DNA from 4 places in the Superficieibacter sp. BNK-5 genome. Region 1 is predicted to be linked to each of the others. Evidence: predicted binding sites of a transcription regulator. Region 1 holds the regulator's gene; each other region holds the start of a gene.
What was found. Region 1 encodes CRP, which controls carbon source genes, mostly activating them, when cyclic AMP is high. Its sites were predicted from a motif close to ATGTGANNNNNNTCACAT; they were not measured.

Region 1 (3,140 bases):
CCGGCACCTTAAAGTGCAGGGTCGCGCCCGCAATCACCAGCCCGACCAGCGTGCCCAGCGTCCGGTGCAGGATCCGCACCCGCGTCGCACCATAGCCGTTTTGCGTCACGAACATAATGGTCATTAAGATCCAGTAAGGCTTGGGCAGGTGCAGCACGCTTCCTGCCAGGCTGGCGATGCTGAGCATCACGCTGAGGCGGGCCGACGTGCGCAGCGCGGGAGACTTCAGTGATAAATAGTTTTTGAGTGCCGACCACAAGGGCAGACGACGCTGGCGGTCAGCCATCAAATCGCGCGGATAAAGCGGACGCAGCGTTTTCAGCACGCGGGCGATGCGGCTGAAATGCCATGCGCAAAACTGGCCGACGGGATTATCCGGATTCTGCCGGGCGATCTTCTCCAGCGCGCCAATCTGCTTCTCCATGTTGAAGCGCCCGGAATAGTGGTGATAGAGAATATCGTCGGCCATCACGCGCAGGCGAGCGGCCACGGTTTGCGCATTCCAGCGGATCACCGCTTCCGCGTGGCTTTGCTCCACCAGCTTTTGCACCTCTTCCGGCTGGTGGAGGCTGACGGAGATATGCTCCTGCAAATCCAGCGCCATCTGGAACATCCAGCGCAGCCGTTTGTAATTGTGATGTTTCTTTTCCGACAGCATATACAACTGCTGATAGCACTGGGTGATGAGATCCACCGTCTTTTGCTGACGCGCCAGCAGTGGCGGCAGCGCTTTTTCCGGATCGGCGTGCTGGGTCAGCAGGCTGTATTTGGCCTCGCAGTAGTCCGCCAGCTGACGGTAAAGCAGGCTTAGCGATTCGCGCAACGGCTGTTCGCGCCATAGCCAGAACCAGAACCAGTTGAAAAGGCCATACCAGAGCGTGCCTGTGGCATACAAGAGCATCGGCTCCCATACCGGCACTGAACCGGCCAGGCTGAGAGTAAATATAGCGGCAATTAACGAAGCGGGAAGCAGGCGTGCGTGGAGAGGGCTGATTTCTGCCGTAACGCCGAGTATCAGTGCCAACGCGGTCAGGACCAGCGGTAGCGGCGCATCTTGTGCCAGGAGGATCTGTACGGCCAGGCTACTGCCGGCAAACAGCGAACCGCCAATAATAAGACGTTTAAAAAACCGCTTATGCGGCGTATCAAGACCGGCAATATTGCAGCAGGCGGGAACCAGGGAAAATAACAGACCGTACTGGAGCTGGCCGATAATCAGACCTGTAGCCACGGGCAAACACAACACCAGCGTTTGACGTAGTGCGTAGTTCACTTCCGGGTGATAGATAAGCCTGCGCCACATAGAAGTTTATCGGCGCATTGCAGTGAATGCGCCGGGTGTCGAGCTTAGCGAGTGCCGTAAACGACGATAGTTTTACCGTGCGCGGAGATCAGACTCTGATCTTCCAGCATTTTCAGGATGCGGCCTACCGTTTCACGAGAGCAACCGACGATCTGGCCGATCTCCTGGCGGGTGATTTTGATCTGCATACCGTCCGGGTGGGTCATAGCGTCCGGCTGTTTAGCCAGGTTAAGCAGCGTCTGCGCGATACGACCGGTGACGTCGAGGAAGGCAAGGTTGCCCACTTTTTCAGACGTCACTTGCAAGCGACGCGCCATCTGTGCGGAAAGACGCATCAGGATATCCGGATTCACCTGGATCAACTGACGGAATTTTTTATAGGAAATTTCCGCGACTTCACAGGCGGTTTTTGCACGCACCCAGGCGCTACGTTCCTGGCCCTCTTCGAACAGGCCCAGTTCACCGATAAAATCGCCCTGGTTGAGGTAAGAAAGGATCATCTCTTTCCCTTCCTCATCTTTAATCAGCACTGCCACGGAGCCTTTGACGATGTAATACAGCGTCTCCGCCTTTTCACCCTGGTGAATCAGCGTGCTCTTCGATGGGTACTTATGAATGTGGCAATGAGACAAGAACCATTCGAGAGTCGGGTCTGTTTGTGGTTTGCCAAGCACCATGCGCGGTTATCCTCTGTTATAAGCTATCTCCGGCGGCTAAACGACGTTGCCTCCGGGGTTGCAATCGTTTTCTTCCCTCGGGCGGGAAGCTGACTGTCGGTATGCTCCGCAGCCGTTAATCTGATGTCCTTTGCATCTATGTATGCGCAAAGTCAATATATCACTGTAGCATCCCGTCTGTTTTAGCATAGCTTTTGCCGCCTGTCTCCTGGTGTCTCGCTTCAGCATGACGCAGGTCGCCTTCCGTTGCGAGAATTGTTATGTACGCGTAATCTGTGAAGAAAATGGCGACACTGGAGTGGATGTTATGCAAGCGCGAGTGAAATGGGTAGAGGGGTTAACGTTTCTGGGTGAGTCGGCCTCCGGGCACCAGATTTTGATGGATGGTAACTCCGGTGATAAAGCGCCCAGCCCGATGGAGATGGTGCTGATGGCCGCAGGAGGATGCAGCGCGATTGATGTGGTGTCGATCCTGCAAAAAGGGCGTCAGGCGGTGACAAACTGCGAGGTGAAACTGACGTCTGAACGCCGTGAAGAAGCCCCGCGTTTATTTACCCATATCAATTTGCACTTTATCGTTACCGGCAATGACCTGAAAGATGCGGCGGTAGCCCGGGCAGTCGATCTCTCTGCGGAGAAATATTGTTCAGTGGCGTTGATGCTGGGTAAAGCGGTGAATATTACCCATTCGTATGAGGTGGTTGCAGGGTAGGGTTAACGTCCACCTTGTTATTATGTTGCCCGCGTTTGCGGTATAGCGCGGGCAGCCGCATCGTTGTTATGCCGGGTGGCGGCTTCGCCTTACCCGGCCTACGAAAACCATCAATATCAACACTTTAATCGCAATCCACAGGCCCGCGCAAGCGCAGCGCCGCCGGGCAAAGGGCACGCCGCCAGCCACTCTTTCGCTATTCTATTTTTTTGCCTTCCATCAGCCGTTGCACCAGCGGCAGCATAATCAGTTCCATCGCCAGCCCCATTTTCCCGCCGGGCACCACTAATGTATTGATGTGGGAAATAAACGATCCCTGAAGCATCGCCAGCAGCCACGGGAAATCGATCCCTTCCAGATTGCGAAAATGAATGACGACAAAGCTTTCATCCAGTGACGGGATGCCTTTCGCGGCGAACGGGTTGGAGGTATCGACGGTCGGCACCCG
Region 2 (3,140 bases), 1.6 Mb from region 1:
CATTATTACTCTGGAAGGCACTGAACTATGGCGTTTATCCCTAAAAATTATGCCCGGCTTGAAGTCGGCTATCGCGAGAAAGCGCTGAAGCTTTTTCCCTGGGTCTGTGGGCGGTGCTCGCGCGAGTTTGTGTACTCAAATCTCCGTGAGCTGACCGTGCATCATATCGATCACGATCATTCGAATAATCCCGAGGATGGCAGTAACTGGGAGATGCTGTGCCTGTACTGCCACGATCACGAGCACTCGAAATATACTGAGGCCGATCAATATGGCTCCACGGTGGTCGCAGGTGAAGACGCGCAGGATAGCGTGGGTGCAGCGAAATATAACCCGTTCGCCGATCTGAAAGCGATGATGAATAAGAAGTGAGTGTCGTACTCGCCCGATAGCACAGGCTTAGCGGGCGAAAAAGCGAGATCGACGGAAGACCGCCCCGCTCAGGGTCAGGATTTAAACGTCGCGATTGGTTGCGGCGCGATACCAAACTCTTCTTTTAGCTGCTGCTTGGTTTTCATGACCATCTGACCACGAGTGTCAATGGTCATATGCTGAGCATTGGTGTTGTGACGCGCCTGCCACAGCATCACCAGTTGCAGGCTGTTCTCTTTTTGCTCAGGCGTCAGCGCCACACCATCAGGCCATTTGCCTAACTCTACTGCGGTTACCAGACGTTGATAGACTTCCGGGGTCATGCTCTCAATAACATTGTTGAGATCCATGCTGTTGCTCCTGCTGCTGGAATAATTTGCTGAATCGATTTTTCAACCCTTGATTTGTTCGCCATCGCTATCATCGGTGAAGCTCAGGGAGGCCGAGTTAACACAGAAGCGCTCACCGGTGGGCTGAGGGCCATCCGGGAAGACGTGTCCGAGGTGGGCATCGCAGTTTCCACACCGAATTTCAATACGTTGCATGCCGTGCGAGTAGTCATTTAACGAACGCACCGCGTCTTCGCTAACCGGTTCAAAGAAGCTCGGCCAACCGCAGCCGGACTCATATTTTGACTGAGAATTGAACAATGGTGCGTCGCAGACCAGGCAGTGATAGACCCCTTCGCGTTTATTGTGCAGTAAACGACCAGTGAACGGCGGTTCGGTGCCATGATTTTGCGTCACATAAAATTGCATTTCGCTCAGCGAATTTTTTAGCGTTTCTGAGGAGGGTTTATTAGCCATTTTCTCACATCTCGCAGTAGTCGCACTTACATTTATAAGCCTATTCTAACAAAACATTAACATCAAGGTCCGGCTATTTGTTCTAAACTTATCCGGTGTATGGGGTTACCCTGATTATTGTGATGGCGTTCACATTTTTATCCGGCTAGCCCTTTAAAATTCCGAGCGCAGCCCCCATGTGCTTTTCAGCACAAAAGAAAAGTGGAGCGAGTCAGTCGTCCAAAGGTTAGGCAGAGGATTGATTTGTCGCAATGATTGACACGATTCCGCTTGACGCTGCGTAAGGTTTTTGTAATTTTACAGGCAACCTTTTATTCACTAACAAATAGCTGGTGGAATATATGACTATCAAAGTAGGTATCAACGGTTTTGGCCGTATCGGTCGCATTGTTTTCCGTGCTGCTCAGGAACGTTCTGACATCGAAATCGTTGGCATCAACGATCTCCTGGACGCTGACTACATGGCGTACATGCTGAAATATGACTCCACTCACGGCCGTTTCAACGGTACCGTAGAAGTGAAAGACGGCCATCTGGTTGTTAACGGCAAAACCATCCGTGTTACCGCAGAAAAAGACCCGGCTAACCTGAAATGGAACGAAATCGGCGTTGACGTTGTTGCTGAAGCCACCGGTATCTTCCTGACCGACGAAACTGCTCGTAAGCACATCACTGCTGGCGCTAAAAAAGTCGTTCTGACTGGTCCGTCCAAAGACAACACCCCGATGTTTGTTAAAGGCGCTAACTTTGACAAATATGAAGGCCAGGACATCGTTTCTAACGCATCCTGCACCACCAACTGCCTGGCTCCGCTGGCAAAAGTTATCAACGACAACTTCGGCATCATCGAAGGTCTGATGACCACTGTTCACGCGACCACCGCAACCCAGAAAACCGTTGACGGCCCGTCTCACAAAGACTGGCGCGGCGGCCGCGGCGCATCCCAGAACATCATCCCGTCCTCTACCGGTGCTGCTAAAGCAGTAGGTAAAGTACTGCCAGAACTGAATGGCAAACTGACGGGTATGGCGTTCCGCGTTCCGACTCCGAACGTATCCGTTGTTGACCTGACTGTTCGTCTGGAAAAAGCGGCTTCTTACGAAGAAATTAAGAAAGCCATCAAAGCGGCTTCCGAAGGCCCGATGAAAGGCGTTCTGGGTTACACCGAAGATGACGTTGTTTCTACCGATTTCAACGGCGAAATCTGCACTTCCGTGTTTGATGCTAAAGCTGGTATCGCACTGAACGACAACTTCGTGAAACTGGTTTCCTGGTACGACAACGAAACTGGTTACTCCAACAAAGTTCTGGACCTGATTGCTCACATCTCCAAATAAGTTGAGATGAGACATGATCCCAAAAGAGCGACTTCGGTCGCTCTTTTTTTGTTTTGAAGACAGAGGATTGCGCTAAATGATTAATAAAATTTTTGCTCTACCTGTAATCGAACAGATAACCCCGGTTCTTTCTCAACGTCAGCTCGACGAGCTGGATGTAATCGTTGTTGACCATCCGCAGGTTAAAGCTTCATTCACGCTCCAGGGTGCGCACCTGCTCTCCTGGAAACCGGCTGGTGAAGAGGAAGTCTTGTGGTTAAGTGGCAATACTCCGTTTAAAAACGGCGTGGCGCTGCGCGGTGGTGTTCCGATCTGCTGGCCATGGTTTGGCCCTGCAGAACAAAAAGGCCTGCCTTCCCACGGTTTTGCCCGCAATCTGCCGTGGACGCTGAAGGCGCACAATGAAGACGACAATGGCGTAGTGTTGACATTCGAGCTTCAGAGCAGCGATGCAACGCGTCAGTACTGGCCGCATGATTTCACGCTTTACGCCCGCTACAAACTGGGTAAAACCTGTGAAATCGAGCTGGAAGCCCACGGCGAATTTGAAACAACCTCTGCCCTGCATACGTACTTCAACGTTGGCGATATCAGCGCGGTGAAGGTCAGCGGCCTTGGCGATCGC
Region 3 (3,140 bases), 1.5 Mb from region 1:
AATGAGGATCACCGACATCGCCCGATTAAATGCCCGGTTTTTTTTAATTCCCACATAGCCTAAAGCAGATTTGACGATTTCGGTCGCGCCTTCGATAACACCAAAATAGGTGCCAAGGAAGGATTTAGACATCGCTATCACCGCCACCACAATGCCCGAAATGGCCAGCCAGGCCGGTGAATCAGGCATCGCGGAGAGGGCGGATAAAATAGTCACGCCTTCCTCTCTGGCGGCATTAATATAAGAGGACGGAATCGACAGCAGACAACTAAAAACAAAAAACAGTACGCTCAGGCAGATAATCAGGTAAGCCACCTTCATAATTTTTTTGCATTTATCCATAGCCTTCTCACGATATTTTTCCTCTCTGTCGATGGCAAATGTGGAAATAATCGGCGTATGACTAAAAGCAAAAACCATCACGGGAATAGAGATCCACACCTGATGCAGTGTATGGCTATCGAAGGTGATTTGACTGGTGAGTAAAGACGGCTGCCAGTGGCCAGTCAGATAGACCGACAGGAACAGGAAGTAGGCGATGAGTGGAAAAACCAGTAGTCCCATCACCCGGATCGTGGCATGACGCCCCATCAAAAAAATTGCATTCAGCACTACGACAACGCCCAGACTCACCAGCATTCGCACGCCGGTCGTCACCTCCCGGTATTTCGCGACCTGCTCGCACAGCGAGTTAGTAATGGCGACCGCATAGATCAGGATGACCACAAAAAAGGCGACAAAATAGAGTGCAGTGATCGCACTGCCGATTTTCCTGCCGTAATAGTGGGTTACCGCTCCGGTGATGCCTTCACCCGCGGGAGTCTGCGCAGAGAGGATAAACTGACACAGTGCTTTATGCGGCCAGTAGGTTAATGGATAGGCCACCAGGGCGGTAATAAGCAGCACCACGGCACCGGCAGATCCAAGTTGAATGGGAAGAAATAGCGTCCCGGCACCCACAGCCGTTCCATATAGCGCGAAACTCCACAGAGTCTCTTCTTTTGACCAAAATTTCGACATTAGTTAGTTTTTAATAGCATGTAAGGGATAAAAAGAAGCGCAACTTACCATAATTCTGCGGCTAAGTGGCATATTGGCAGGAAGGGCGGACGCTACGTGCAAATTAAATTAACAATCTATTGTGATAAATCTCACTTATTTAAAACAATTAAAATAAGAGATATTAACAATGCACTACTATAGCGGGGGATTTTTCGCTGAGGTCATCATGAAAGAGGTGGTTATCGTAGGGGCGGTTCGCACGCCCATTGGTTGTTTTCAGGGCACGTTATCGCGCCTTTCCGCCGTCGATCTGGGCAGCACGGTCATCAGAGCGCTGATCGAACGCAGCGGCATTCAGGCGCACAATGTGGATGAAGTGATCCTCGGCCAGGTATTGACGGCAGGAGCGGGACAAAATCCGGCCCGCCAGTCAGCGCTGAATGGCGGATTGCCCAATACGATTTCTGCCATAACCATCAATGACGTTTGTGGCTCAGGGCTTAAGGCCCTGCATCTGGCAACCCAGGCTATCCAGTGTGGTGAAGCGGATGTCGTCATAGCCGGAGGCCAGGAAAACATGAGCCGGGCGCCGCATGTGCTCACCGACAGCCGCACCGGCGCACAACTGGGGAACAGCCAGCTCATTGACAGTCTGGTACACGATGGACTGTGGGATGCCTTTAATGATTATCATATGGGCGTGACGGCAGAAAATCTGGCGCGGGAATATGGTATCAGCCGCGAGTTACAGGATGACTGGGCGCTACGATCTCAGCACAAGGCGCGTCTGGCTATCGATTCCGGACGTTTTAAAGATGAGATTGTCCCGGTTGCCACCGTGCGTGCCGATGGCACGAGCGTGCTGGTGGATACGGACGAACAACCGCGCACCGATGCCAGTGCCGAAGGGCTGGCGCAGCTTGTTCCGGCCTTTGATCTTACCGGTTCGGTGACGGCGGGTAATGCCTCCTCCATTAATGACGGCGCAGCGGCAGTGCTGATGATGAGCGAAGCAAAAGCCCAGGAACTTAATCTGCCGGTGCTGGCGCGCATTCGGGCCTTTGCCAGCGTCGGGGTGGACCCTGCCTTAATGGGGATTGCGCCGGTCTATGCTACCCGCCGCTGCCTGGAAAGAGCAGGCTGGGCACTGGGCGAGGTGGATTTACTGGAGGTCAATGAAGCCTTTGCCGCGCAGGCCATTTCGGTCGGTAAAATGCTGGAGTGGGATGCCAGCCGGGTCAATGTTAACGGCGGCGCTATTGCGCTGGGTCATCCGATTGGTGCCTCAGGATGCCGTATCCTGGTGTCGCTGGTGCATGAAATGATCAAGCGTCAGTCCCGGCGCGGCGTGGCCACGCTCTGTATCGGCGGCGGTCAGGGCGTCGCCCTGGCTATCGAACGCGATTAGATTTTCCCTTCCCCCAGCCCAAAAAAAAAGCCCTCAATAATAATGAGGGCAAAGGCCAGTTACAGAAGTTCTCATTTTCACTCATACGTTGCTACTGACAGCTAGCTATGACCGTATTTAAAAGCTGGTATTAATTTATCGAAACATCGTTTCATAATCTGTGACGCTTAACGCATTTTGCAAGAATTTCCTTATAACAGCTTTCACGTCTGGCATTTCTGTGATGTGTGGCCAACTTGTCTTTATTTCTTTGCCAAATTTTTAGCCTCCGCTGTTTTTTTATCAAGGTTATTTAACTGATTGTAATTTATGATTTTACTTCTTTGCTCTCCGGGCCGTGTTGACCATTTTTGCGATCATAGCGACATTTCCGAACTTTAGTTGCAAAAAATTGAAACGTTGTTTTATTTATAATTGAAAAGACGTTTCAGGAGGGCTAAGATGGAGACATCAACAGAGCGAAACAGGCTTTCGCTTCGCGAGCCAGTATGGCTCACCGATTCTCTTCTGGAGGTAACGTGGACATCAGACAAAGCATCCACAGCGATCATGCTAAGACCCTGGATACTCAGGGGCTGCGCAAAGAATTTTTAGTCGAAAACGTGTTTGTGGCCGATGAGTACACCATGGTGTACAGCCACATTGACCGTATTATCGTTGGCGGCATTATGCCGGTGGCGAAGACGGTTTCTGTAGGTGGCGAAGTGGGTAAACAGCTTGGCGTCAGCTA
Region 4 (3,140 bases), 2.1 Mb from region 1:
GGTGTAGAGACAAGACGTGTGGCCGATACCGCCCATGGCAACCAGTTTTTCTGCTTTAACAACCGCATCGTCGAAATCTTTTGCACGATACATTGCCAGCGTCGGAGACAGTTTTTCGTGAGCAAACGGCTCGCTTTCGTCAACAACGGTAACTTCACCCACCAGAATTTTGGTGTTAACCGGAACGCTAAAGCCTGCCAGTTCAGCAATTTTATACGCTGCCTGACCTACGATGCCGGCATTCAGCGCGCCGTTTTTCAGAATCACGTTCTGTACGGCTTTCAGTTCGCTGCCCTGAAGCATGTAAGCACCGTGGCTGGCGAAACGTTCGCGTACCGCATCATAAACAGAGTCAACAACGATAACAGACTGTTCAGACGCACAGATAACACCGTTATCAAAGGTTTTGGACATCAGGATTGAAGCAACAGCACGTTTGATATCAGCGGTTTCATCAATCACAACCGGGGTGTTACCCGCACCAACGCCGATAGCCGGTTTACCGGAACTATACGCCGCTTTAACCATGCCCGGACCACCGGTCGCCAGGATCAGGTTGATGTCAGGGTGATGCATCAAGGCGTTAGACAGTTCAACAGACGGTTGGTCAATCCAGCCAATCAGATCTTTCGGTGCACCCGCAGCAATAGCCGCTTGCAGAACGATGTCAGCAGCCTTGTTGGTTGCATCTTTAGCACGCGGGTGTGGAGAGAAGATGATAGCGTTACGGGTCTTGAGACTGATCAGCGATTTAAAGATAGCTGTTGAAGTTGGGTTGGTTGTCGGCACGATACCGCAGATGATGCCGATAGGTTCAGCGATGGTGATAGTACCAAAAGTGTCATCTTCAGACAGAACACCACAGGTTTTTTCATCTTTATAGGCATTGTAGATATACTCAGAAGCAAAGTGGTTTTTAATCACTTTATCTTCAACGATACCCATGCCAGATTCGGCAACGGCCATTTTAGCGAGAGGGATACGAGCATCAGCGGCGGCCAGAGCAGCAGCGCGGAAGATCTTATCGACTTGTTCTTGAGTGAAACTGGCATATTCACGCTGGGCTTTTTTTACACGCTCTACGAGTGCGTTAAGTTCAGCGACATTAGTAACAGCCATAATGGTCTCCTGATAATGTTAAACTTTTTTAGTAAATCACTGGCCTAATTGGTCAGTATAGACAGACCCGGCACTGCTTGCGTAAGCACTTACAAAACAACGGCTTTCTTACACTTGATTTACTGATTTACTAAAACAGCTTCACTTGACGCACCACCTTGCATTTAGCTTTGCTCCCTGGCGGTGTCAGTAAGATTACTCACTTCTGAGTATGAAATACGTGATCTACATCAAGTTTAAGCAAAGCTGACACCTTTCAGCAGGCTGTTTTAGCGGTTATGTATCAAGTGTTAAATATTTACAGTGATTACCTAATCCACGTTATCATAACCAACACAAATATATAACACGGTGGAATATCAGGTTTTTTTGGCAGATTTGTAGTGAAGTGTTCTGACAAAAAGCGTATCTTCGGCGCGGAATTATAATAACGTGTCGTCAACTACCACTTTTGATGAAGGTGCGGAGCCAGTCGTGAGCCAATCGCTGTTCGATTTCCCTACTTATTTTAAGTTTTTTATTGGTCTTTTCGCACTGGTTAACCCGATAGGGATCATGCCCGTCTTTATAAGCATGACCAGTTATCAGACGGCAGGCGCGCGTAATAAAACCAACCTGACCGCCAATCTTTCCGTCGCCATCATTCTCTGGATTTCACTATTTCTTGGCGACAGTATCCTTCAGCTATTTGGCATTTCCATCGATTCTTTCCGCATTGCTGGCGGGATCCTGGTCGTGACCATCGCCATGTCGATGATCAGCGGGAAGTTGGGTGAAGACAAGCAGAACAAACAGGAAAAATCAGAAACCGCTATCCGCGAAAGCGTCGGTGTAGTTCCGCTGGCATTGCCATTAATGGCGGGCCCGGGGGCGATCAGTTCGACTATTGTCTGGGGGACTCGCTACCACAATCTGATGCATCTGCTTGGTTTCTCCGTGGCAATTGCTCTATTTGCGTTTTGTTGCTGGAGCGTTTTCCGTATGGCGCCGTGGCTGGTCAGGCTGCTGGGTCAAACAGGCATCAACGTTATCACGCGTATTATGGGGCTGTTGCTTATGGCGCTGGGCATTGAGTTTATTGTCACTGGCATAAAGAGCATCTTCCCCGGCCTTGTTCACTAACCCCTTCCTTATCGTCCTCTTTTGCGCAAACGATACTGCTGTCGTTTGCGCCATTATTAGCAAAGCGTATATATAAAGCCGGATTTGTACGTATTCATAATAAAATCCATTATCAGGCAAGTTCATTACTTATCAACACCTTAAAATTATAGCGTGCGGTGAGTTGCCTGAATTATCAGCTGGCAGGCTGTTATTTTTCTCACATCACACTCTGGGGCTTGCTCCCGGATAATTGAAATGATATTAGTTAATTCAACGTTCTCGCAGACAAATGTGCTAAATAGTAAGCAAATGTTAATTTTTTGCAAAATGCCGCCTCATGACACCATGACATTGCGTTTCTGCGAGCGGGAAATCGCTATTTGTTTGAAAAAGAATGTTTTTTTACCTGAGTTGTCTATTTTTAAGCCGCTTTTGAAGCGACATGGCGTGGCGTAAAAGAGAATTAGTTAACAAATTTGCAAATTATATTGGCGGCGCACGAAGGCATTTGATACTTTCCGGCCAGCTAATTTGCAGCAGAACTTGCGTAGATGAGAATTATTTTCAAATAGCTTGTCTTACACGGTAAATGAATATGTCTCGACAGGGGAGACATATAAAGGAATCGACATAAGGTTGCCATCAGAGCCAACCGTAATAAATAAGTCGGTGATAGCAGCAAGAAAAGCAGCCCGGCAGTCGCTAAAAGCTCCTGCATTGACCGGGAACCCTAACGGGAACTGAAGAGGCTGGCCCTGGGCCAGTAATTATAATTATTGGAGTCTTAACACAATGTCCATCATCACAAAAAAAAGTCTGGTTGCGGCGGGCGTTTTAGCAGCGCTTATCGCAGGAAATGTTGCTTTTGCGGCAGATGTCCCGGCAGGCGTTACGCTTGCTGAAAAGCAAACTATGAT

Region 2: msrB (peptide-methionine (R)-S-oxide reductase MsrB) is a predicted target of CRP. The motif match lies at 1,296-1,313, and genes of this name have one in related genera.
Region 3: ACMGGS_RS01445 (acetyl-CoA C-acetyltransferase) is a predicted target of CRP. The motif match lies at 1,140-1,157, and genes of this name have one in related genera.
Region 4: adhE (bifunctional acetaldehyde-CoA/alcohol dehydrogenase) is a predicted target of CRP. The motif match lies at 1,338-1,355, and genes of this name have one in related genera.

The regions. Positions count from the first base shown of each region.
Region 1 covers NZ_CP179893.1:1,827,038-1,830,177, forward strand. Annotated here, with positions in the region: gene ACMGGS_RS08690 (YccS/YhfK family putative transporter) at 1-1,303, opposite strand, end outside; gene crp (cAMP-activated global transcriptional regulator CRP) at 1,348-1,980, opposite strand; gene ACMGGS_RS08700 (OsmC family protein) at 2,288-2,692, shown strand; gene ACMGGS_RS08705 (phosphoribulokinase) at 2,889-3,140, opposite strand, start outside.
Region 2 covers NZ_CP179893.1:3,415,723-3,418,862, reverse strand. Annotated here, with positions in the region: gene yajD (HNH nuclease YajD) at 28-372, shown strand; gene ACMGGS_RS16325 (YeaC family protein) at 447-722, opposite strand; gene msrB (peptide-methionine (R)-S-oxide reductase MsrB) at 765-1,178, opposite strand; gene gapA (glyceraldehyde-3-phosphate dehydrogenase) at 1,520-2,515, shown strand; gene ACMGGS_RS16310 (D-hexose-6-phosphate mutarotase) at 2,592-3,140, shown strand, end outside.
Region 3 covers NZ_CP179893.1:305,452-308,591, reverse strand. Annotated here, with positions in the region: gene ACMGGS_RS01450 (amino acid permease) at 1-1,020, opposite strand, end outside; gene ACMGGS_RS01445 (acetyl-CoA C-acetyltransferase) at 1,229-2,410, shown strand; gene kduI (5-dehydro-4-deoxy-D-glucuronate isomerase) at 2,929-3,140, shown strand, end outside.
Region 4 covers NZ_CP179893.1:3,939,603-3,942,742, reverse strand. Annotated here, with positions in the region: gene adhE (bifunctional acetaldehyde-CoA/alcohol dehydrogenase) at 1-1,119, opposite strand, end outside; gene ACMGGS_RS18935 (YchE family NAAT transporter) at 1,594-2,241, shown strand; gene oppA (oligopeptide ABC transporter substrate-binding protein OppA) at 3,016-3,140, shown strand, end outside.